DNA from 2 places in the Sporosarcina saromensis genome. Region 2 is predicted to be linked to the other one. Evidence: riboswitches for the same ligand, from Rfam matches in the RefSeq annotation. Region 2 holds a riboswitch; the other holds the start of a gene.
The links. A riboswitch is a leader RNA that binds a small molecule or an ion and turns the genes downstream of it on or off. The one in region 2 is predicted to bind lysine.
Positions count from the first base shown of each region.

Region 1: linked by a shared signal. The riboswitch ahead of ACVHUV_RS09185 (Na+/H+ antiporter NhaC family protein) and the one ahead of dapA (4-hydroxy-tetrahydrodipicolinate synthase) in region 2 are both predicted to bind lysine.

Region 1 covers NZ_CM142738.1:1,853,213-1,864,374, forward strand. Annotated here, with positions in the region: partial or broken gene ACVHUV_RS09150 (ATP-binding cassette domain-containing protein) at 1-363, shown strand, start outside; gene ACVHUV_RS09155 (oligopeptide/dipeptide ABC transporter ATP-binding protein) at 562-864, shown strand; gene ACVHUV_RS09160 (putative phosphoesterase) at 861-1,700, shown strand; gene ACVHUV_RS09165 (DUF72 domain-containing protein) at 2,467-3,327, shown strand; gene ACVHUV_RS09170 (sulfite exporter TauE/SafE family protein) at 3,331-4,155, shown strand; gene ACVHUV_RS09175 (bifunctional metallophosphatase/5'-nucleotidase) at 4,159-5,562, shown strand; gene yunB (sporulation protein YunB) at 5,620-6,447, shown strand; lysine riboswitch at 6,503-6,682, shown strand; gene ACVHUV_RS09185 (Na+/H+ antiporter NhaC family protein) at 6,828-8,408, shown strand; gene ACVHUV_RS09190 (sodium-dependent transporter) at 9,316-10,857, shown strand; gene ACVHUV_RS09195 (methionine/alanine import family NSS transporter small subunit) at 10,870-10,977, shown strand.
Region 2 covers NZ_CM142738.1:1,469,684-1,480,845, reverse strand. Annotated here, with positions in the region: gene ACVHUV_RS07270 (ATP-binding protein) at 103-681, opposite strand; partial or broken gene ACVHUV_RS07265 (MFS transporter) at 812-2,025, opposite strand; gene ACVHUV_RS07260 (YybI family spore inner coat protein) at 2,431-3,153, opposite strand; lysine riboswitch at 3,335-3,513, shown strand; gene dapA (4-hydroxy-tetrahydrodipicolinate synthase) at 3,631-4,515, shown strand; gene ACVHUV_RS07250 (DUF7878 domain-containing protein) at 4,569-4,991, opposite strand; gene ACVHUV_RS07245 (DUF421 domain-containing protein) at 5,103-5,831, opposite strand; gene ACVHUV_RS07240 (dihydropteridine reductase) at 6,067-6,783, opposite strand; gene ACVHUV_RS07235 (methyl-accepting chemotaxis protein) at 7,155-8,810, shown strand; gene ACVHUV_RS07230 (MATE family efflux transporter) at 8,938-10,299, opposite strand; gene ACVHUV_RS07225 (CPBP family intramembrane glutamic endopeptidase) at 10,588-11,162, opposite strand, start outside; gene ACVHUV_RS07220 (YcaO-like family protein) at 11,150-11,162, opposite strand, start outside.

The DNA of each region.
Region 1 (11,162 bases), 380 kb from region 2:
AGGTGAATCCTTTGGTGTAGTCGGGGAATCGGGGTGTGGAAAGTCAACGACAGGTCAACTAATCGTGCGTTTACTAAAACCGACCGAGGATCTATTACGTATAAAGGAAGAGATATAGCGACCATGAATCGGCAGGAAATGAAGCAGTGGCGCAAGGAAGTACAAATCGTCTTTCAAGACCCATACTCATCTCTGAACCCTCGTAAAACAGTATTTTCAATTGTAGAAGAACCTTTACGTATTCATCGTCTAGGAAATGCAGAACAACGCCGCGCGAAAGTAAGCCGCGTGTTACAAGATGTAGGCATTGACGAAAGCTTTTTTCAACGTTTTCCTCATCAGCTATCCGGTGGACAAAGACAGAGGGTAGCGATAGCGAGTGCACTTGTTTTGGATCCGTCATTTATTGTCATTGACGAAGGCGTATCTGCACTGGATGTTTCCGTTCAAGCACAAATATTAAACGTTCTGAAAAAAATTCAAAAGCAATATCAATTGACGTACTTATTTATTTCTCATGATTTGAATGTCATCCAATATTTTTGTGATCGTATAGCTGTAATGTATTTAGGCGAAATTGTAGAGATTATAGAGCGAGATAACGTTGGAAAAACACCAGTTCATCCTTATGCAAAAGCATTGTTTTCTGCTATTCCACAAGTGGATCAAAAAGGAGCATTAACATTGCTTGAAGGTGAAATCCCAAGTCCTATCGATTTACCGTTAGGTTGCAAATTTAGTACACGTTGCCCATACATGCAGGAAACTTGTTTACAGAAATCGCCAACGCTTGACCGGTTAGCTAACGGGAATGCTGTTCGTTGTCATTTTGCTTCCTCGATTCAGAAAGGAGACATACAATGAGAATAGGTGTAATCTCAGATTTACATATTGACCAACGTGAAAATTCGGACCTGTTATACGCTAGCTATCTAGCACAGCTCGTTAAACTTGCCGGACAACAGCAGCTAGATTGCTTAGTAATCGCAGGAGATATTAGCAATGATAGTCAACTTACTTTAAAATTTATCAGTGATTTAGATAGTCGCTTGCGCTGTCCAATTCGTTTTGTTGCGGGAAATCATGATCTCTGGACACTCGCTGACAAAGAGAAAAATACTGAACAAATTGCTGCCCGACTTCAGGCGGATCCACGTTCCTTACAAAATAGACCTTATGTGTTAAATGACGAATGGGCAATAATCGGGCATAGCGGATGGTACGACTATTCGTTTGGCAATCAATTCACTACGCACGAACAGTTTTCACAAAAACAGTACAATGGTAGAACGTGGAAAGATCATCTTTATATTGACTGGAACATGACAGATGAAGAAGTAGTAGAACAGAGTTTAATTCAACTCCAATCAGATTTTGAACAAATCGGGGATCGACAGGTAATTTTATGTCTTCACATGGTTGCAACAGATGCCTTTATCGTGCCTACGCCGCACCCGGTGTTTGATTATTTTAATGCATTTTTAGGAAGTAAACGTTATGCTGAATGGATTGTATCACGTCCTTCGATTCGTTATATACTTAATGGCCATGTGCATTATAGAAAAAGATTCACGAAACATGAACAGACCTACATCTGTGCTTGTTTAGGAAATGAATCAGAATGGCAGTCGTCTAGTTTAGAAAAGGAACTACAATCCGCTTTTCAAGTGATCGATTTAGTTGACGGTTTAGTGTTGTAGTCATGGTTGAGCAATAGATAGGTGTTATGTAAAATCAATAGATACTTGTATTTGGACGAATCGTCAAAGAAAGAATAGAAAGGTTGAACAACCGCATTTCAAATGGTACGTAAGGTGTAAGTGGTGTGAGAGGTCGGCTAATCAATAATGATTAGCCTCCTACTCGATTTTTGATGAAAAAGCAAGTTCACAAACAGGAGATGAATGGTTATTAGATGGACCAAGGAGCAACACCAAACGGCTGCTAAGATGTTTGAGCAAGTGCTTAATTGGTCAAAAGCGATTTAGCGCGACTGTTTGCACCAAGTCATGAACATACCCGCGAACCTATATCCAACCAGCCACTTACTCGTAGTAAAACACCTTTCTTTGAAAATGCCACATATTTCACGAAAGCCGATAGATTTCATTCAAACGGCACATGCTCATGCCCTAAACTTGCATCTACCCCAAACATGCTTCTTCTCATGAACAACGCGGGATACTTGGGCCAAAACGCGGCATAACTCCGCCGAACACGGCATACTTCTGCCGAACGCCGCATAACTCCGCCGAACACGGCATACTTCTCCGAAACGCCGCATAACTCCGCCGAACGCGGCATACTTCCGCCAAACGCGGCATACTTCTCCGAAACGCCGCATAACTCCGCCAAACGCCGCATAACCCGGCGAATCCCCAGCCCAATGCAAAATAACAGAAGTACCAACTCCTCCTATGATATGATGACACTATTCATTCAAAAAAAACGAAACGGGGGATTGACGTGATTCACATCGGATTGACAGGGTGGGGCGACCATCCGGATGTCTATCATCCTTCTTCCAGCGCAAAAGAAAAATTACAAGATTATAGTGCACACTTTCCAATCGTTGAGCTAGACGCTTCGTTCTATGCAATCCAACCCGAACGCAATATCCGCAAATGGATTTCTGAAACACCTGAAACCTTTCAGTTTGTCGTGAAGGCATACCAAGGGATGACAGGGCATCAACGCGGGGAATTACCTTATGAAACACCTGAAGAAATGTTCGTCCAGTTTAAACGATCTATCGAGCCGTTGCGTGAAGCAGCTAAACTGGCTATGATTCTCGTGCAATTTCCACCATGGTTTGATTGCAAACGCGAAAATGTCGAGCAACTCCGCTTCATCAGGCACCAATTGGAAGGGTATGACGTCGCCATCGAATTTCGCCACCAGTCGTGGTATACAGAAGCCATGCGCGAAAAGACCCTCACCTTTTTACGCGAACATCACTTCATCCATTCAGTGTGCGACGAACCTCAAGATGGAGAAGGGAGCGTCCCTCTCGTAGCTGTTTCAACACGAAAAGATAAAGTGCTCCTTCGCATTCATGGCCGTAACGTAAACGGTTGGCGCAATCGCACAGGTAACAATGAAGCGTGGCGAGAAGTGCGGTATTTATACGATTATTCACATGCAGAACTAATGGAAATCGAGCAAGCAATTCGACAAGTAACAAGCGAAACGGAGCACGTATACGTCATTTTCAATAACAACTCAGGTGGTCATGCAGCTGAAAATGCAAAACGCCTTCAAAAAATGATGGGCATCGACTTCCAAGCGCTCGCACCTAAGCAGCTCGACATCTTTGAGGAGGAATAAGAAGTGGCATATATATTATTAGCATTGATTGGGGCGATTTCCGGCATTATGGGTTCGATTGTCGGCCTTGGTGGTGGAACGATTCTTGTCCCATTAACATTATTAATCGGTATTGATTTAGGACTCATTCCAGGAATCACCCCTCAAAGCGTCGTCGGCATTTCCGTCATCATGATGATCTTCAATGGTCTATCTTCAACGCTCTCACACGTAAAAGTGAAAACAATCGATTATCGGACAGGCTGGATCTTTTTTGCAGGCTCTATTCCCGGGACAATGATCGGCGCTTTTGTGAATAAAGGACTGGATTTACCATCCTTTAATTTGTATTTTGGAATTCTACTACTCGTCCTATCTATTTTATTGCTAGCAAGGAAATACTTAAAACCCATCCACTGGTTTGTCGATCGAGGCAAGCAAATGACATTCGTTGACCAACACGGGGAGTCACATGTGTATGGTTATCCGATATGGTTTGCACTCATTCTCACATTTACAATCGGTTTTACATCTGGATTATTCGGCATTGGTGGCGGCACGATGATTGTCCCAGCACTCATTTTGTTATTCTTATTTCCTCCACATGTTGCTGTCGGTACATCGATGTTCATCGTATTCCTATCTGCTATCGTCAATTCAATCACTCATATTTCCCTCGGTCATGTACCATGGTTGTATGCGTTAGCAGTCATACCAGGTGCCTATATTGGCGGAACAATCGGTACGATGTTGAATAAAAAAATGGATTCGGATACATTGGTGCTCGTGCTACGCATCATGTTATTGTTGTTCGGATTGCGATCAATCTATGAGGGGATTTGGGGATGACCAATGGAACAATTTGTCGAAAAAATCCACATATATCATACAAATGATCTTCATAGTCATTTCGAAAGCTGGCCACAGATTAGCCGCTATCTTCTTACACAACAAGCAATTCATGCAAACGCTTCGGAAACGAGTTTCCGTTTTGATATCGGCGATCACGTCGATCGTTCCCATCCATTTACAGAAGGAACGGCCGGAAAAGGCAATGTGGCGTTGCTGAACAGCGCAGGGTATGACGCGGTGACAATTGGCAATAACGAAGGCATTACGCTATCTAAAAATGCATTGAATACACTTTATGAAGGTGCGGATTTTGACGTCATACTTTGTAATCTAGTCGAAACTGACGGGTCCATTCCAAAATGGATGAAGCTGTATAAAATTTATAGCACCGTCGAGGGGACTCGCGTTGGCGTTATCGGAGCGACAGCGATGTATACGGATTTTTATTCAAAACTAGGCTGGCACATTCATGAACCACATGCCGCTCTGAAAGCAGTCGTCGAAAAAATTCGTCACGAAGTGGATATCCTCATTTGCTTATCTCATTTAGGTGTGAATGAAGATCGATTACTTGCCGAAATGTGCCCTGAAATTGACGTCATCCTCGGAGCGCATACGCATCATTTATTCCCTGATGGCGAACTTGTCCATCATTCGCTATTAGCAGCGACCGGGAAATTTGGACAATACGTCGGGCGTGTGACGCTAGAAGTGGATACAAAAAGCAACCGATTGCTGAATAAGCAAGCGACTGTTATCCCAGTAGGAGATTTGGCTTCTGGAAAAGATGATGTGCGCGAAGTGAACGGGTTACTAAACGCTGGTCAAATCGCATTGGATGAAAAAGTATTCTTCATTGAAACACCTTTGAAACAGCAGTTGTTTGCGAATAGTTCGTTAGCTACTTTTTTTGGTCAAGCGCTCCTTGCCTATACACATGCGGATTGTGCGATGTTTAATGCGGGCATATTTTTAAGAAGCCTTGAACAAGGGTGGGTAACAAAGCGTCATCTACACGAGTTACTCCCCCATCCGATCAACGTTTGCGTAGTAACATTGCGCGGTGAAGAGTTGCTGCGTGTTTACCACACTGCACAAAACGAGCAATGGCCGCAGTTGGAAATTAAAGGACTCGGTTTCCGCGGAACACTTATGGGCAACATGATCTTTGAACAATTAGCCATGAACGGGGATGGACACTTGCTGGTCGGCAGTGAAATCGTTCAAACAGACCATATATACCGATTGGCCACACTCGATATGTTCACATTTGGTTACTTCTTTCCGATGCTGAAAGATGTTGAAAAAGAGTATGTAATGCCTGAATTAATTCGCGATATTATGGCTTGGTATGGCAAACGTGAAATGATGGAATCACTTGGATTGCTTGAAGAAAATGAATAATAGTCTTTTAGAATGAACCACTCTTATCCTGCATAAGATTATGTAGGAGGAGTGGTTTTGAGATTTCATGGGCAATCACCCCGAAAATTTCATAGGCGGTCAAGGCGTCTTCAACGACAATATCCCCGCCACTATAACCGTGAACCAAGGCGCAAGCGTCGTTGGTTTCCGATTCTTTTTCCTGCATTACTCCTAACAATCGGCATGTTTTTGTACATCGTCAATTCAAAACTAACCCCCATCTACATTCAGTATGCAGAAGTCCAAACCGAGAAAATTGCCGCTTATGTCATCACACAAGCGATTAAGTCCCGCTCGACAGATATGTATGATGTGAATGAAATTATTGAAAATGTACCGACAGACTCACCTGGAATGGTGACAAATACATTTAACACTGAAATCATTAGCAAGACGATGGCAGAGATACAAACTCTTGTTGAAGCGCATTTAGAGCTTGCTGAAAGAGGCGACTTGGAAATGTTGCCGCTAAGTGAGGATATCGAATACGATCCTGAAGAAATGGAATCATATGGAGGCGTCGTATTTTTCGTACCGATGGGGCAGGCGACAAATATCCCCCTTATTGGTAACTTGGGACCTAAAATCCCGATTCGTTTTCACGTCATTGGCGATGTTCAAACGACGATAAAACATGAAATTGAAGAATTTGGAATTAATAATGCCATGGTGACTGTGAATGTCGTCGTAACGGTAAATGTTCAAATTATCGTCCCTTTAGCGACAACGAAAAGCACGGTGCAACAACAGATTCCAGTTGCTATCGGTTTAATTCAGAGCCCAATCCCTCAAATCTATAGCAAAGGGGATGTCAGTGCTCCGCAAGTCGAAGTACCCTATCCGGGAGTAAATGGAAAAGAGTAAGAGCTACTTGTAATCTGACGTGTAACCTGTTATTGTTGTAGAACAAGAGGAACACCGATTAGGTAGAGGCTGCATGACTTAAGAGTAATAGGCGCAAGATTGGCATCTAAGACCGTCTATGAAAGGAAGTTTTGCCGAAATATGAATGAGGATTGCCGATCCGTTCATATTGGGGTCATTTCGAACAGGGATGACACTGTCATGTATATTTACTACATGATGAGCTACAGATCGTACGTTAGATAAAGTCACCGAAGATTATCCAACAAACGACATGTAGAAAAGCCGATGCCTAGCACACAAACGTGTAAGGGCATCGGCTTTTTATTTCCCCCTACTTGTTCTTCAATGATAAATAAGAAATTGAGGAGGAAAATAGTATGATAGGTACATGGGTTTCAATCTTACCACCACTGATTGCGATTGTGATGGTATTAGTAACAAAAAGGGTTTTATTATCGCTAGGATCGGGCATTTTAACTGCCGCATTATTGGTAGCATCCTTCGGTCCAGTAGACACATTGAAAAACATTTGGTCCGCTCTAACAGTATCTTTTTGGGACGGTGGAGCACTTAATACGTACAATATTTTCATCATGGTCTTCATCTTATTCCTAGGCATTATTACAGCGTTTGTCAGCTTGTCAGGTGGCAGTAGAGCGTTTGCTGAATGGGCAGTCCGACGAATTAAAACAAGAAGAGGCGCAAAACTGTTGACCATTATTCTTGGTATCCTCATTTTTGTGGACGACTATTTCAACGCATTAGCTGTTGGCCAAATTGCTCGTCCGATCACAGACAAGCACAAAATATCAAGAGCGAAATTAGCATACTTCATCGATTCAACTTCAGCACCGATTTGTGTCGTGTCACCAATATCTAGCTGGGGAGCATTTCTGATCGGCCAATTAGCGCTGATATTGGGCACTACGGCTGCTGTAAATTATTCACCACTTTCAGCTTTTCTTATGATGGCACCGATGAATTTCTATGTTATCGCTACATTAGCGATGGTCTTCTTCTTTGCTTGGACGAATATTGACTTCTTTGAAATGAAGAAACACGAAGAACGTGCACAGAAAACGGGCGAATTATTCGACCCGGAAAAAGAAATTCCGGGGCAATTAAAAGAAGATTTTCCTGAGCATGGATACGGCCATGTGAGAGATTTAATCGCTCCAATTGTGACATTAATTGTCGCAACGCTCGGTATGATGGTATGGACTGGCTACCGTGCAAGTGACTCTCTAAGCATTTGGGCAATTTTCGAAAACACCGATGTACCTTTATCATTAGTAACAGGTGGAACAATTGGAACAATATTAGCCGCAATTCTTTACATTGCACAAATGGGACGGAATGAGACGGCGTCTTATACATTGGTCGGCAAAGCATTTACGACAGGAATCAAAGCGATGATGCCAGCAATCCTAATTTTAGTGTTAGCATGGGGCTTGACACACTTAATCGGCATTTTAGAAACAGGTCCATTCTTATCGAGTGTTGTTGAGCAATCGAACATTCCGGTAAACTTCTTGCCAGTTATCATGTTCGTCCTAGCAGGTCTCATGGCGTTTTCAACAGGAACATCATGGGGATCATTTGGGATTCTATTACCAATCGCCGGGACAATTATGACAAACGCAGCACCAGAGTTATTGCTTCCAGCATTATCTGCTGTTCTTGCAGGCGCTGTATTTGGTGATCACTGTTCACCTATTTCTGATACGACGATTCTTTCTTCGACGGGAGCCGGATCCAATCATATTGATCATGTTGCAACGCAGCTACCATACGCACTCATGGCAGCAACCGTCGCAACAATCGGCTACCTCATCTTAGGCGTGACGGGCTCCGTATGGATTGGCCTCGTCGTCGTCATCTTACTCATTATCGCTTTGTTCGCATTCTGGACATCGCGCAATAAAAGAGTAGTAGAACAACCAACAGTCGTTGAATAAACACATAACAATAGTAGCTAAAATGGAACTGACTTTGTTCAGTTCCATTTTTGTTGAATTCTAATGGAACTTCTATCTATATCTGGTTCCATGTTCCGGGGGAAAGTGGGACTACTGAGACATCCAATCCATTTCAAAGCCTCACCGAATGGAAATTTGTCTCTCTGGCGTAATGAGCAATGGTTTAAAGACACGTTAGCAGGAAATTTTAAAGCTCCGGTGTCATAAAACGAACTATATTGACTCGCTATTAGAAAGTCACACAGGTCTCTCGTCATTAAACACGGTTTAAAGACACGGCCAGCCGTAGAATCCCCGGATCCGGCGTCGATAAACGGATATATCGACACGTTAGCAAGAGAATCCCCGGATCCGGCGTCGATAAACGGATATATCGACACGTTAGCAGAAGAATCCCCAGCTCCGGCGTCGATAAACGGATATATCGACACGCCAGCAAGAGAATCCCCAGCTCCGACGTCGATAAACGGAAATATTGACACGCTAGTAAGAAAATCCCCGCTACAAATCAGTAAGACACAGACTATAAAAATGTCTCAGCCAACTCATCAACCTCAATTTAATAGGATCAGCATTTCCGGTGATAAGCAAAACAATTTCCTTCAATCGTTGAACTGAATGAATATTCAAGGAAAAGCACACATAAATTCTATTATGATGAAAAAGTTCGAAGCCTTGAAATAGTATAGAAGAATAGTGAAACTTTCGAAAACGCGACAAAGTAACGATTGAGTAGTGAGTGAAAGGTACCATTTCGGGTGTCGAAGTTATTTAATAAAAAATATTTTGACAACGTTAACTAAGACGTATATACTATGTTTATGATTATATAATAATCAGAAAATACCAAAGTATTACAAGACTCTATTAGAAAGGGGAGCTTTAAATGGCACAGCGTTCGCAATGGGGTACACGAGCTGGTTTTATTATGGCAGCTGTCGGATCTGCTGTCGGGCTAGGAAACATCTGGCGTTTTCCATACGTTGCGTATGAAAACGGTGGAGGGGCATTTTTCATACCATATTTATTTGCATTATTAACCGCAGGTATCCCGATTTTAATCATGGAATTCACGATTGGGCATAAGTATCGTGGATCTGCACCATTATCTTTCTTCCGTATGAAAGGGAAAGGGGCAGAGTGGATTGGTTGGTGGGGCATCTTTGTTTCATTTGTCATTTCGACATATTATGCTGTAATTATTGCCTGGGCAATGAAATACTCTATTTACTCCTTTAATTTAACATGGGGAGATGATACTGGAGGTTTCCTTTTCGGGGATGTCCTCAACTTAGCGGATAATCCAGGTGATGTCGGTGGCCTTGTACCAGGGGTGTTTCTACCATTACTCCTTGTGTGGGCTATTGCATTTATTATTCTATTAGCGGGTGTTAAACGGGGAATTGAATTAGCAAACAGAATTTTTATTCCAACATTGGTTGTCGTGTTCCTCTTGGTCGTTATCCGAGCTGTTACATTGGATGGTGCAGCATTAGGACTGGATGCTTTCTTTAAACCGGATCTGAGTAAACTAGCTGATTCAACCGTTTGGGTAGCAGCTTACGGTCATATATTCTTTAGTCTTTCCATTGCATTTGCTATTATGATAACGTACTCAAGTTATTTACCTAAAAAATCAGATATTACAAACAATGCGTTCATTACGGGATTTGCGAATTCAGGTTTTGAATTATTAGCGGGTATTGGAATCTTTGCAGCACTAGGATTCATGGCAACTCAAGCAGGAGAACCGGTCTCAGAAGTGGCTTCAGCTGGTGTTGGATTGGCATTTGTTGTGTTCCCGAAAATCATTAATGAAATGCCGGGCATGAATGGAATCTTTGGATTCTTATTCTTCTTCTCATTAGTGTTAGCAGGTCTTACTTCACTCATCTCCATTTGTGAGACATACATTGCGGGATTATCTGAGAAGTTCAATATTTCACGACGAAAAGCTGTTCTTTTCGGTGCAGGATCTGCTTCCATCATTTCAATCTTGTTTGCTACACGCGGAGGACTATACTTCTTAGATGCTGCAGATTACTTCATTAACCAATTCGGTGTTGCGGCAATTGGTCTCGTGGAAGTGTTCTTGATCGCTTGGGTATTCAGAAAGCTCAAAGTGTTCGAGAATCACGCAAACGAAATTTCGGATATTAAAGTCGGTTTGCTTTGGAGAATCTGTTTAACATTTGTGACACCAATCGTCCTTGGTTACATGATGTTTGATTTACTACGTATTAATCTGATGAAATTGCATAAAGACAGCGAAGGCAATATTATCGGCAACTACGAAGGCTATCCAGATGCATTCATTTTCCAAAGTGGTTGGATGGTAGCGTTGTTTGCAATCGTCATGGCCATCATCTTTACAATGATGAAATGGAATAGAAATACGATCGATTCCACAGACTACGATAATCGATAAGGAGGATTCAATATGAGTGGTTCAGCAATTTTCATGATGATACTAGGAATCCTCGTTATTTGGGGAGGCCTTGCAGGTAGCATTTTCTATGCAATCTCAAAGTCGAGAAGCAGAGCTTAATGTAGAAGAACAATGTTTAACGACCAAGATGCCAGTTCAAGTTTAATCGATTCATAAAAAGTGTAAAGCCGATATGCAATTCGTCGGTTTTACACTTTTTTAGCGGAATTAATTACCATCAATATAAGCATGTTTCAAGTGTATTGTGAGGGAGTTGTAGTTGTTAGAAGTCAGAAAATATGATA
Region 2 (11,162 bases):
GTCTATGCTTCACGTGGGCATATTGTTCTCTTAACACGAGAAGGGACAAACAGGTATATGCAAAGAAATTCTACACTCCTCTTCCATTGTCAAGTTGGACAGTTATCCATTTGGTTGATTAGTACTTATAGCTAACCGGACGATTTGTTCAATAACCTCATCGACTTGAGCACAATCCCGAATGACAAACAAGTGATCCGCTTCCCGTTCATCTGGATCGCTTATGTCTTTAAGACTTGAATCCGTTTGTTGTCTTTTGAGCACTTCTTCAAAAGTCGAAGCACTTCTGAAGATATTTTTATTACGTGTGCTCCTCGCGACACGTGATTCAAGCACTGCATCCGGCAAGTCAAAATGGACAATGATTTGCAAAAACGCACTACGTGGAAACACATTTTCCAATAAATCTTCACGGCCCTTTCGATTACGGTTGGCATTACAAATAATTAAATGACAATCACTATGTTCTTTCGCATACTCTACCATGAGCTGAGAAATGGCATGCTTCAATGTATTCGGTCCCGTTGTCGGTTGAAGTGTTTTGTAATACGTATTGATGAATGCGGCATGGTTATCTTGGTCAATGACAATCGAATGATCAAGAGCCTTCTCAAGCATTTGCGCAAAAGTCGTTTTTCCACTATGTGTTTTTCCCACAGTCAATATGACGAGTCTTTTCAAAACAAGTCCCCCTTTTTTGAGCAAAAACGCATGTAAGCACATGAATGTTCACTTACAGAGTACCACATGAAAAGACTTACCTATCAAAAAAAGCCATCCGATTTACAAGACGTCATCGGATGGCAATTCGTTAGTTGTATACTGCTTCTGTTACATGTTGAGATTCACTCTTTTTCAATGTCAGCATGACAATGAAGGAGAGTGTATACAATGCTGCCAAGTACAGCATTGCAACTTTCATATCATAATTTTGTAGAAGATAACCGACGAGGATGGGTGAGAATCCACCGACTGCCGACCAAAATTGAAAATCGTATTCGTCGCTGTACTTCTAATTTGAACAGGGTACAGATTGCCGATTAGCGCACCATAGCCTGCAAACATCCCGTTGGAGAAGAAACCAACAATTGCTCCCCCAATTAATACCCCAGCACTTCCCGTTGCATAGGCGTATAAAAACACTGCACATGCCGATGCAATCAGAAAGGCACCAAAAGCACGTTTCGTACCAAAGCGGTCCAAGAATCGACCAAATGTCAGCATTCCAATGATCATCCCAGCTGCCGTACTAATTGTCCAAAGCGCAGAGCTAGAAACAGATAATCCTTGTGATTGTTGCAACATAGACGGCAGCCAAATCATCAACCCGTTGTATCCTGCAATTTGAACAGTCGCCATAATCATTAACGCAATCGTCGTGAATGTCACACGAGGTGTTTCGAATAATTGGACCAGTTTTCCTTTTTCTACAACTTTGTTTGCTTTTTTAACTTTCTGTGCTGCTAGCCACTCAGGTGATTCATCTAAATTCTTACGTACAATGAAGGCAAAAATGACTGGTAAAATGCCGACGAAAAATAATGCTCTCCAACCTAGCGTTGGAAGAATGATCGCACTTAGCAACGCGGCTAAAATGACACCGTATTGTGCGCCGACACTTACATAAGAAGAAGCTCGTCCTTGTTTGTTCTTCGGCCACGCTTCAGCGACAAGCGCCATACCGATTCCATATTCCCCACCTGCACCGATCCCTGCTATGAATCTGAACAAATAAACTTGCTCAATACTTGTTGCCAAACCTGTTAACGCCGTACCGATTGCAAATAATATCACTGTATACGTAAATACTTTTACACGTCCGTATTTATCTGCTAAAATCCCAAAAACAATTCCGCCGATTAACATCCCGATATTTGTAATGGATGAAATCATCCCCCCTGTAGCCAGGTCAATGTTAAACTCTGAAATAATCATTGTCATGGCAAAAGAGATGAACATAATATCCATTCCTTCCAATGTTAAACCTGCGACAGACGCGACAACGGTCTTTTTACGATAATCCATGTACCATTCCTCCAGTTTTCTTATGGCTTACACTCTTTCACTTCCAAAGGAATGGATCTAATTTATGTGATTCCATTCTCCTTTTAAGCCTCACAGGACTTGTATTAAAAGAGGACTTACAAAAAAAGCAAAAATAAAAACCCTATCGTCTCACAGAGGACAAAAGGGCATGAAAAAACCGAGTTACGCGAACTCAACTATATCAGCAGCCTTATCAGCCTCTCTGGACCGAATTAAAGAGCAATTATTTTTTTCTTATTGTAACAAAGCAATTCGTGCTTTTCTACAAGAAATTTACGGAAAACCAAAGTTGGAGTAGCATAAAAGTTCTAGTAATTTCGAAAGTCAGGTAAATCTATTTTCACCTAACTACTTTTTCCATGTTAATTGGATTAAAGCGAACGATTACATTTCCGTGCCATATATAGCGACATACTGATTTTGTAAAACAAAACGATTGTTTTTCCAAACTAAAGTATTTAAGAAATACCCTAAAGAATCTGCATTATACCGTCCGGCAATCTTTTGATAAATCAGGAGATCGTCTACACCATTCAAATCGAAGTCTACAGGATATATGCCACTTAAGGGATTTACAAATCCAGTAATTGGTTGCTTTAATTTGCCGTTTGCAGCATAAATTTCGTTCAAATATGATTTATCCCTGAGAGAAAGGTCGATTAAATATTTCTCGTTATTTGCATCACTAATGAGTTCCACTTTATACTGATCCAAATAATTTACGCTGTATGTGTACCGGTTGTTATACACACTTGAGTCAAAGATAAACCTTGCTTGATTTCCAATATAAGAGACAATGTAAGCATTCATAATTCCGCCACTCCCACCGGTTGCGATGCTGATCAGAATTTCATCCACACCATTTCCCGTAAAATCACCTAAGAAAAGTGTCGGATTGTAACCTGTATTTTCCGGTAATGGGATAGAGCCGATTATTCCTGTTCTTCCGTCTCGAATGTGCAATACAATATTTTGTGTAAAGGGACTGTCCGGCGTTTTCGTACCCGTCAAATACACTTGGTCCATTACACGATCCCCATTCACATCCCCTTGAGCGAACGCCACTACCATTGGATGATGCTTTGGTGAATTAACTTGATAATTCATCATACTCCCCTTTTCATGCATACTTTTAGTAACTATGTTATGGACGAATGTTGGAATTGTTACCGTTTAACATCTTTTATTCTTGCGTAATAAAATAATTTTCACATATTTCACTTGCATTCTGTTTTAAGAAGAGGTATGGTAGGAGTAATTAAAAATTTACTTATTTCGAAAGTTTTGAAGTAAGGATAGAGGCGCAAAGACCATCAGTACACAATTCGAGGAATATGAGATCCGACGAAAATTGTGGAAAGGGGAATTTGCCGAAGTGGAGAGATGCTCATAAGTCTCGAAGCTGGTTCTGGGTTGAACAAACACAGAATTGTCATATAGGAAACTATATGGAGGGCTATCTTATGCAAAAGAAATAATTTATTATTTCACTGCAACAACGAGCCCTCGTTGTTGCTTTTTGCGTTCATTTACAACTGCCCTTCTCCCTCTTTTTTATTAAAAAATGATAGGATGTGGAGAAAGATGAATTTCGGACAAATTGTAACTGCTATGGTGACACCTTTTAATGAACACGGAGAGATTGATTTCCCAGCGACAAGGAACTTAATTAACCATCTGCTAGCAAATGGGACAGAGGCATTAGTCGTTTCAGGAACGACAGGAGAATCCCCGACATTATCAGAGAAAGAAAAAGTGCTGTTATTCAAGTTTACAGTGGACGTTGTAAATGGCAGAGTACCGGTGATTGCGGGAACAGGTTCGTTCAACACAAAAGAGTCAATAGAACTGACTTTGCTTGCAGAGGATGTAGGTGTAGATGCCGTCATGCTCGTCACGCCTTACTACAATAACCCTTGCCAAGAAGGACTTTATCAACACTTTAAAGCAATTGCTGCAGCGACATCTTTACCCGTAATGCTTTACAATATCCCTGGCCGCAGCGTCGTCAACATGTCTGTTGATACGATCGTTCGTCTGGCAAAAATACCGAATATCGTTGCCATTAAAGAAGCAAGCGGCAATCTAGATGCAATGGTTGAAATTATTGAACGCACTCCAAAGAACTTTGCTCTTTATAGTGGTGACGATGGATTGACGATTCCCATCCTATCGATTGGTGGAGCAGGTGTCGTTTCTGTTGCTTCTCATATTGTTGGCAATGAAATGCAAACGATGATTAAAAACTTTAAATGTGGCAACACCGATGTTGCCGCAAGAGAACACCGCAAATTATTACCAATCATGAAAGCCTTATTCTCAGCTCCAAATCCAACTGCTGTAAAAGCCGCATTGAACATAAACGGGGTTCCTGTAGGCGGCGTGCGTTTACCAATGGTTCCATTGACAAATGAACAGCTACGTACTTTGCAACAAGTCTTAACAATTCATGAAGTTGTAGCTTCCTAACATGTAAAAAGCCTGTGCAGGAAATGTGTAACACTCCCCGCACAGGCTTTTGTTTAGATAAAATCGCGTGTATTTATGCCGTAATAGCGCATGAATGCACCATCTACATTCGCTAAGAAATGATCGATAGCCTCTGTAATTGTGTAGTCCGGCAGTCGCTCTTCACAATCAAATTCTCTCCATATCGAGTCCAATCGCCACCCTCTATCATCATGAAGGAATGCAATAATCGGACCTTCTCTTTCGTCATGTTCCATCGTGTAATAGTAAAAATCGTTCATCCTGTCCCATTTTGACAATGCCACTCCAAATTCAAGCAATGCAAGTGCTGGTTCTAAAAAGAAACACTTGCCGTTCACCAGGATTTCCAACTTTCCTTGAATATCCACTAACAACTTCCCATTCCTTTGGCGAATCAATTTCTGCTCAATCTCAACTGTCGTATCAACCTGAGAGTGTATTTGCAAGCTAGTCAAATCTCCAACCCCTCTCCAAGCAATATATATGCTTGTATTTTAGCATGCCATCACCGAATGGTACGTATCGTTCAAAATCGAGGAAAGTTGTACGCAAAAAACCTTCCCCTATTAATGCAGAATAGGTGGAAGGTTTTTTGGTTCCTCTGTTTTTATCATACTGACATGTAGTTCGTTCAAGTTGTTAACAGCTGCATAAAATACACCATTTACGTCATGAATTTCTTTTTGCTCTAATTCTTTATAGAGCCATGCATCATTTAAGTTTCTTGCTAACAAAACTTCCGTGTAAATCTTCCCTTCAATGATAACTGGTACGTCAATTCCCTTGCTTGTGTATGTGTTTGGATGAACGTGTTCGACTCGTACAGATTCTTTCTCTGCTACTAACTTCACAGACAAACTCCCATTTGCCTCTATGATGGCTAGCTCCACGTCCTTCACATTGTACACTTGCTGCTCCCTTAGCATTTGTAAGATTGTATCAATTGGAAACTGTATTTTTTTCATTTTCTCCACTAAAAACTGCCCTTGGTAGATGACAATTGTCGGTTCAAATGTCAACATACGGCCAATCCTACGATGTTTCATCTTCACTTTAGCGGTAAACTTCTGTAGCAATGCAATGGCAACAATTGCGACAGCCGTATAAATATGATTAATCTTTGGATCAGCAATATCAGCTCCGACAACGGCTCCTAACGTTAGAATGACTAAAAAATCAAATACCGGTAATTCACCGATTGAACGTTTTCCCATATAGATCGTAGCAAACAATGCGAGTGGCAGGATCGTTACAATCCTCCCTAAGATTTTCACGATTTGAAAAGCATGTTCCACCAAAACACCTCATTTATCGACATGTGGCTAGAAAGTCTCTTCGTTCATGCTTGCCTTTGTATTTTGTATTTATACTAAAAGGATTTCACTCTGATTTCTATACATAATTTCAAGTAATTTCTTCAACATAAATAGCCCCTCGAGCTCGTTAACGAGGGGATCGTGCATCGGTCTATTAATTTCAATGTAAAGTACTACTTAATTTTTTACGTGTGTATAGAAGCATTCACGCTTCTTAATTTGTCTGCACTAAAGAAAAGAACTCCGTCAGTTGCCACTCATGTTTGTCCAACATCATTTGCTCATCTGGGATGCCTTCATGACGCAACAACTCAATATTTTGTAAAAGGAACTCATCGCTACCGACGACATAGAAAATCCCTTCTTTGTCTGCTGCTAGTTTTTTCACTTCTTCATAGTAGTCTTTACGATTATTCACAAACATTGCAGTGAATTCTTTGTCAGCAGCCGATGTGAAAATATCGGTAAACAAATAGTCTGTTGAGGAATCTATATTTAAAGAGTGCACGCCACTTACATCATCCGCACGCTTAAAATAGTCGAGCACGAGTGGTCTAAATGTTGCTAGACCGACACCCGATGACAATAAGTATACCTTTTTCCCTTCCCTCTTTAGCGGTACATTCGAGCTCGTTTTAAAAATCGCCACTTCATCCCCAACGTTGATTGTCTTTAATATCGTTTTAAACTCCGAACACTTTTCACGAATTCTCGTTGTAATGCCGATTGACTGCTCATGAGGCAAAGTCGATATCGACATATGTCGAATCAAACTACGGTTTGGCTTTTCTTCTGCATTAAATCCTTTCAACGCAAAATGGGTATGAGCCCCTTCTTCCCATGTGAAATCTTGTGGGCAGTCTAATAAAAAAGTTTTCACCTCAGGTGTTTCATCAATAATTTTATTTATTTTCGTCCAATAAATTTGCATAATCGATTCCCCTTTTCATTGATAGCAATTCTCACTACTTACTATACATCAATTGAAAACTATTCTCAATTAAGTTCTCTAAAATTCTAAATAATATTGTGCACCTTCTATATTTTGATGTACCTTTCGCTATCATTTTTGCTTTTGATCCGACCTCATTTTGTTGCTAAACCTATCTAGCAAGAAAATGAGAAAACATTTCAAAATAAAATATACAAATTACTTAACATGTCCTAAACGATACCGATATTAGTTAGGTGAATCGTTACAGAACTTTAGAACTAATAATGATTTTATTTGTTAGAAAATAGTAGCAGACAGAAGATTATGGAAATGAAAAACGACTAGGTTTCAAAAGTATTAAAGCCAAAGTGTTATTCGGATTTTCAATCGTTGTTGTACTCGTCCTAGGTTTAGGCGTGTATAGCCTTTTATCCGCCAACACCGTCAATAAGCGAACACAAGACATCATTGATAAGGAAGTGCAGTTGCTCATCGCTAATGAGCGATTAGTAGCTTCCGTTTCCGATAGAGTTTCTGCAACGAGAGCCTTCTTCATAGACGGAGAAGAAAAGTTCATTGACCGATTCAATCAATACAACGAAAACGGCAAGGAATATGCAGCGGTTGTACAAGAGCTGAACCATACAGAAGAATTCTCTGCTTTAGCAACCAAAACAGATGATTGGGCAGACTTCATCTCCCAAAATATTTTTGAGGAATACAAACGAGGAAACAAAGAATCTGCAAAAGAAAATATGGGGCAAATGCTAATCATTGCACAAGAGCTCCAAACAAGCTATTTAGAATTAGCTCAAAACGGAGAAGCGAGCATTAATCAACAAGGGCAATCCATTATTTCAAGCGGTAAAACAACCATCGTGATCACGACGGTCATCGTCATTTTGTCGATCGTTCTTAGCATCATTATCGGCCTATTTACAGCAAACACGATTGCAAAGCCGATACGTTTGGTCATGCTACGAATGAAATCGATAGCGGAAGGTGATTTGAGCAACGAAAGATTACTCATCCATTCACGAGACGAAGTTGGTCAATTAGTGGATGCTACAAACGATATGAACGACAGCATGCGTGATATGATTCGAAAAATGAATACAGTGTCTGAGGCAGTTTCGAGTCAAAGTGAAGAGTTAACACAAGTTGCAGGCGAAGTAAAAGCAGGCACCGAACAAGTTGCAATTACAATGGTTGAACTTGCAACGGGTTCTGAGACTCAAGCGAACAATGCAAGTGATTTAGCGGGAAATATGGGATCACTTACTGAAATGGTCGATGAAGCAAACGACAGCGGCGAAAAAATCCAAACAAACTCAGAAAAAGTATTGCAGCTAACGACGAATGGAAGTCAGCTCATGAATGCTTCTACGGAGCAAATGGTAAAAATCAACCATATCGTAAAAGAAGCCGTCACAAAAGTACAAGACTTAGACAATCAATCAAAACGAATTTCACAACTCGTCACCGTTATTAAAGATGTTGCAGATCAAACGAACCTTTTAGCACTTAACGCAGCGATTGAAGCAGCTAGAGCTGGAGAACACGGCAAAGGGTTTGCCGTCGTAGCAGACGAGGTAAGAAAGCTTGCCGAACAAGTAGCCCTATCCGTCAGCGATATAACAGAGATTGTAACGGATATTCAAACCGAATCAAGCTCAGTTGCCGAATCGTTAACGATTGGATACAAAGAAGTCGAACACGGCACAACTGAAATCGAAGCAACTGGCAAAACATTTAACGAAATTAGCGAAGCACTCATAGAAATGGTCGACAACATTAAAGTCGTTTCAACCAACTTAGCAAAAACGGCTGTAAGTTGTCAGGACATGAACGAATCAATTGAAGAAATCGCTGCGCTATCCGAAGAATCAGCAGCAGGTGTAGAACAAGTAACCGCCTCTTCCCAACAAGCAAGCAGTTCAATGGAAGAAGTTGCAGGAAGTTCAGAACACCTTGCCGAATTGGCAGAAGAACTTAATCGAATGGTTGGACAGTTTAAATTGTAATTCAAGCAAACGATAAAAGACCAGGCTTTCCTATTTGGGATTGCCTGGTCTTCATTATGAACTTTGACTACGACAGCCATTGAGTAGGAAACAGATCGAAATTATTTATCCCAAAATCAAGTACTCGTTAACTTGCTATTGCTTGCTTCTCTACTTTTTTCTTCATCCAAGGCTTAGATAACCATCTTCTTAATGCAAAGGTTCCACGAATCCATTCATCTAATCCTTGCGCAATCCAAATTCCAAGCAACCCGAGCCCAAAGACGATTCCAAATAGGTAGCTGAATACAACTGCAACGCCCCACATGCAAATCACTCCAATAATAACCGGGAAACGAACATCGCCAACAGATTTAAGAGACCCCATTAAAACAATGTTCATCGCACGACCTGGTTCAATAAATACAATGGCCCATAATACCGGAAGTCCGATTGCAATAATACTAGGTTCTGATGTAAATACAGCCAGCACTGGTTCCCCAGTAAGAGCTATCGCTAGCGATACAGCCAATGAAACAGCCATCGAAATTTTCAACGTCTTAATGCCACGCTTCAACGTTCGATCATAATCCTTAGCCCCAATATAACGTGCAATCAATAGTTGCGTCCCTTGAGCAATCGCCATTGTAAATAGGAAGCAAAGCATTGAGATATTAAGGATATACACTCGGGCTGCTAATGCTTCATCCCCAATCATTGCAACGAAACTCGTAATTACGATTTGTGAAAGCTGGTAAGAAAGATTTTCTCCAGCTGAAGGGAGCCCAATGTGAAAGATTTCCTTCATATCGGATTTTTGAAGAGATACAAAATCTTTTATCGAGAACTTTAAATGTAATATTTTATAGACAAAGTATAAAAGTGCAAGAATTAGAAATACCCTCGCAACAATAATCGAATACGAAACACCGACTACTCCTGTGACAGGAAGGCCAAACAATCCTTTTATTGCAATGAAGTATCCTGTAGCACTGATTACATTCATAATTACCGTCATGTACATCGCTTCTTTTGTATGACCATAGCTACGTAATATTGCACTTAACGCAAGAGAAATTGCTTCAAGAATGAGTGAAAAACCTGTGATGGTTAGAAACGTGAGAGCAAAATCATATATCTCTCCACTCAGTCCGTAAAACTTTAAAAATACCCCACCAAACAATACAACAACTGCAGTCATCGTTAGTCCAATCCAAAAGTTTATTCCAACTGCTGAACGTGCAAGCTGACGAGCTCGGTCTAATTGGTTTCCACCTAACTTTTGCCCAATTAATATCATTGCTCCTATTACAGTTACGTTGAAAATAAGAATAAAGATGTTAACAATCTGATTGGCAACCCCAACACCCGCAACAGCCTTATCTGAATAACCACTTAGGATTAATGTCGCGATAATCCCAACGCTCATATGGAGAGATATCTCAATAAAAAGCGGCCACGTAATACTAAACAAAGATTGGTCTTGATATTTATTCGTTTCGTTTTTCATTGATTACCCTTCTTTTCCATAAGCATATGGAGATAAGTCTACGTGAATTTCATTCATAAGGGAATAGTCAAATACCTTTATGCTGAATAAAAGATGTATCTAACTCCCCCGCTATGTATATTCCATATGAGAAGTACTGCGTTTTTAAAAAAATACACTTTAAAACAGGCTTGTCCACATTCCAAATTTCCACTACAGTCTTGATGACGCTTCAATTGTAGTGAAGGTTAATAGGAATACTGACAATGCCTGCGAATAATGGTATTGCATTCATACAGAGCATCCTGATTACGTCTGATAGCCTCTGTAATGATTGGTGTATTTCAACAAATAAACGAGTACATTAAAGAGTACATGCATGAGAATAACAACAAAAAGATTCGCTGTGTATACATAGACGATTGCCAACATAATTCCTAATACTAATTTGTAATAACTTTTTGCTTTAAGCTGAAAGTAATGAATAAATGTGAATGCCAAAGACGAAAAGGTTATATAAAATAGGGTCGGAATTTCGTGAGCTGTAAGCAACTCATACATCACAAAACGAAAAATATACTCTTCTAATATCGGAATAAGGATCAGCGTTTGCAAAAGGAACTTCTTCTCTTTACAGGCTTTGAAAAAGTGCTTCGCGCTTTTCAGTTCAAGGATTGCTTGCACTGATGGAATCGCGATACACAAAAATAAAAATAGAAGAATACTTAGATCCCGGACAAATAAAAAACTAAGAAAAATCGAACTTAGTAACGCATATACAAATTTGTCGGTTGTCCCTTTTCGTGCAATGTTTGTTTTATCAAACAGTAAATAAAAAATGCCTGGAAAAAAGATGAGAATGGTAACAATTCTATGGAAGAGGA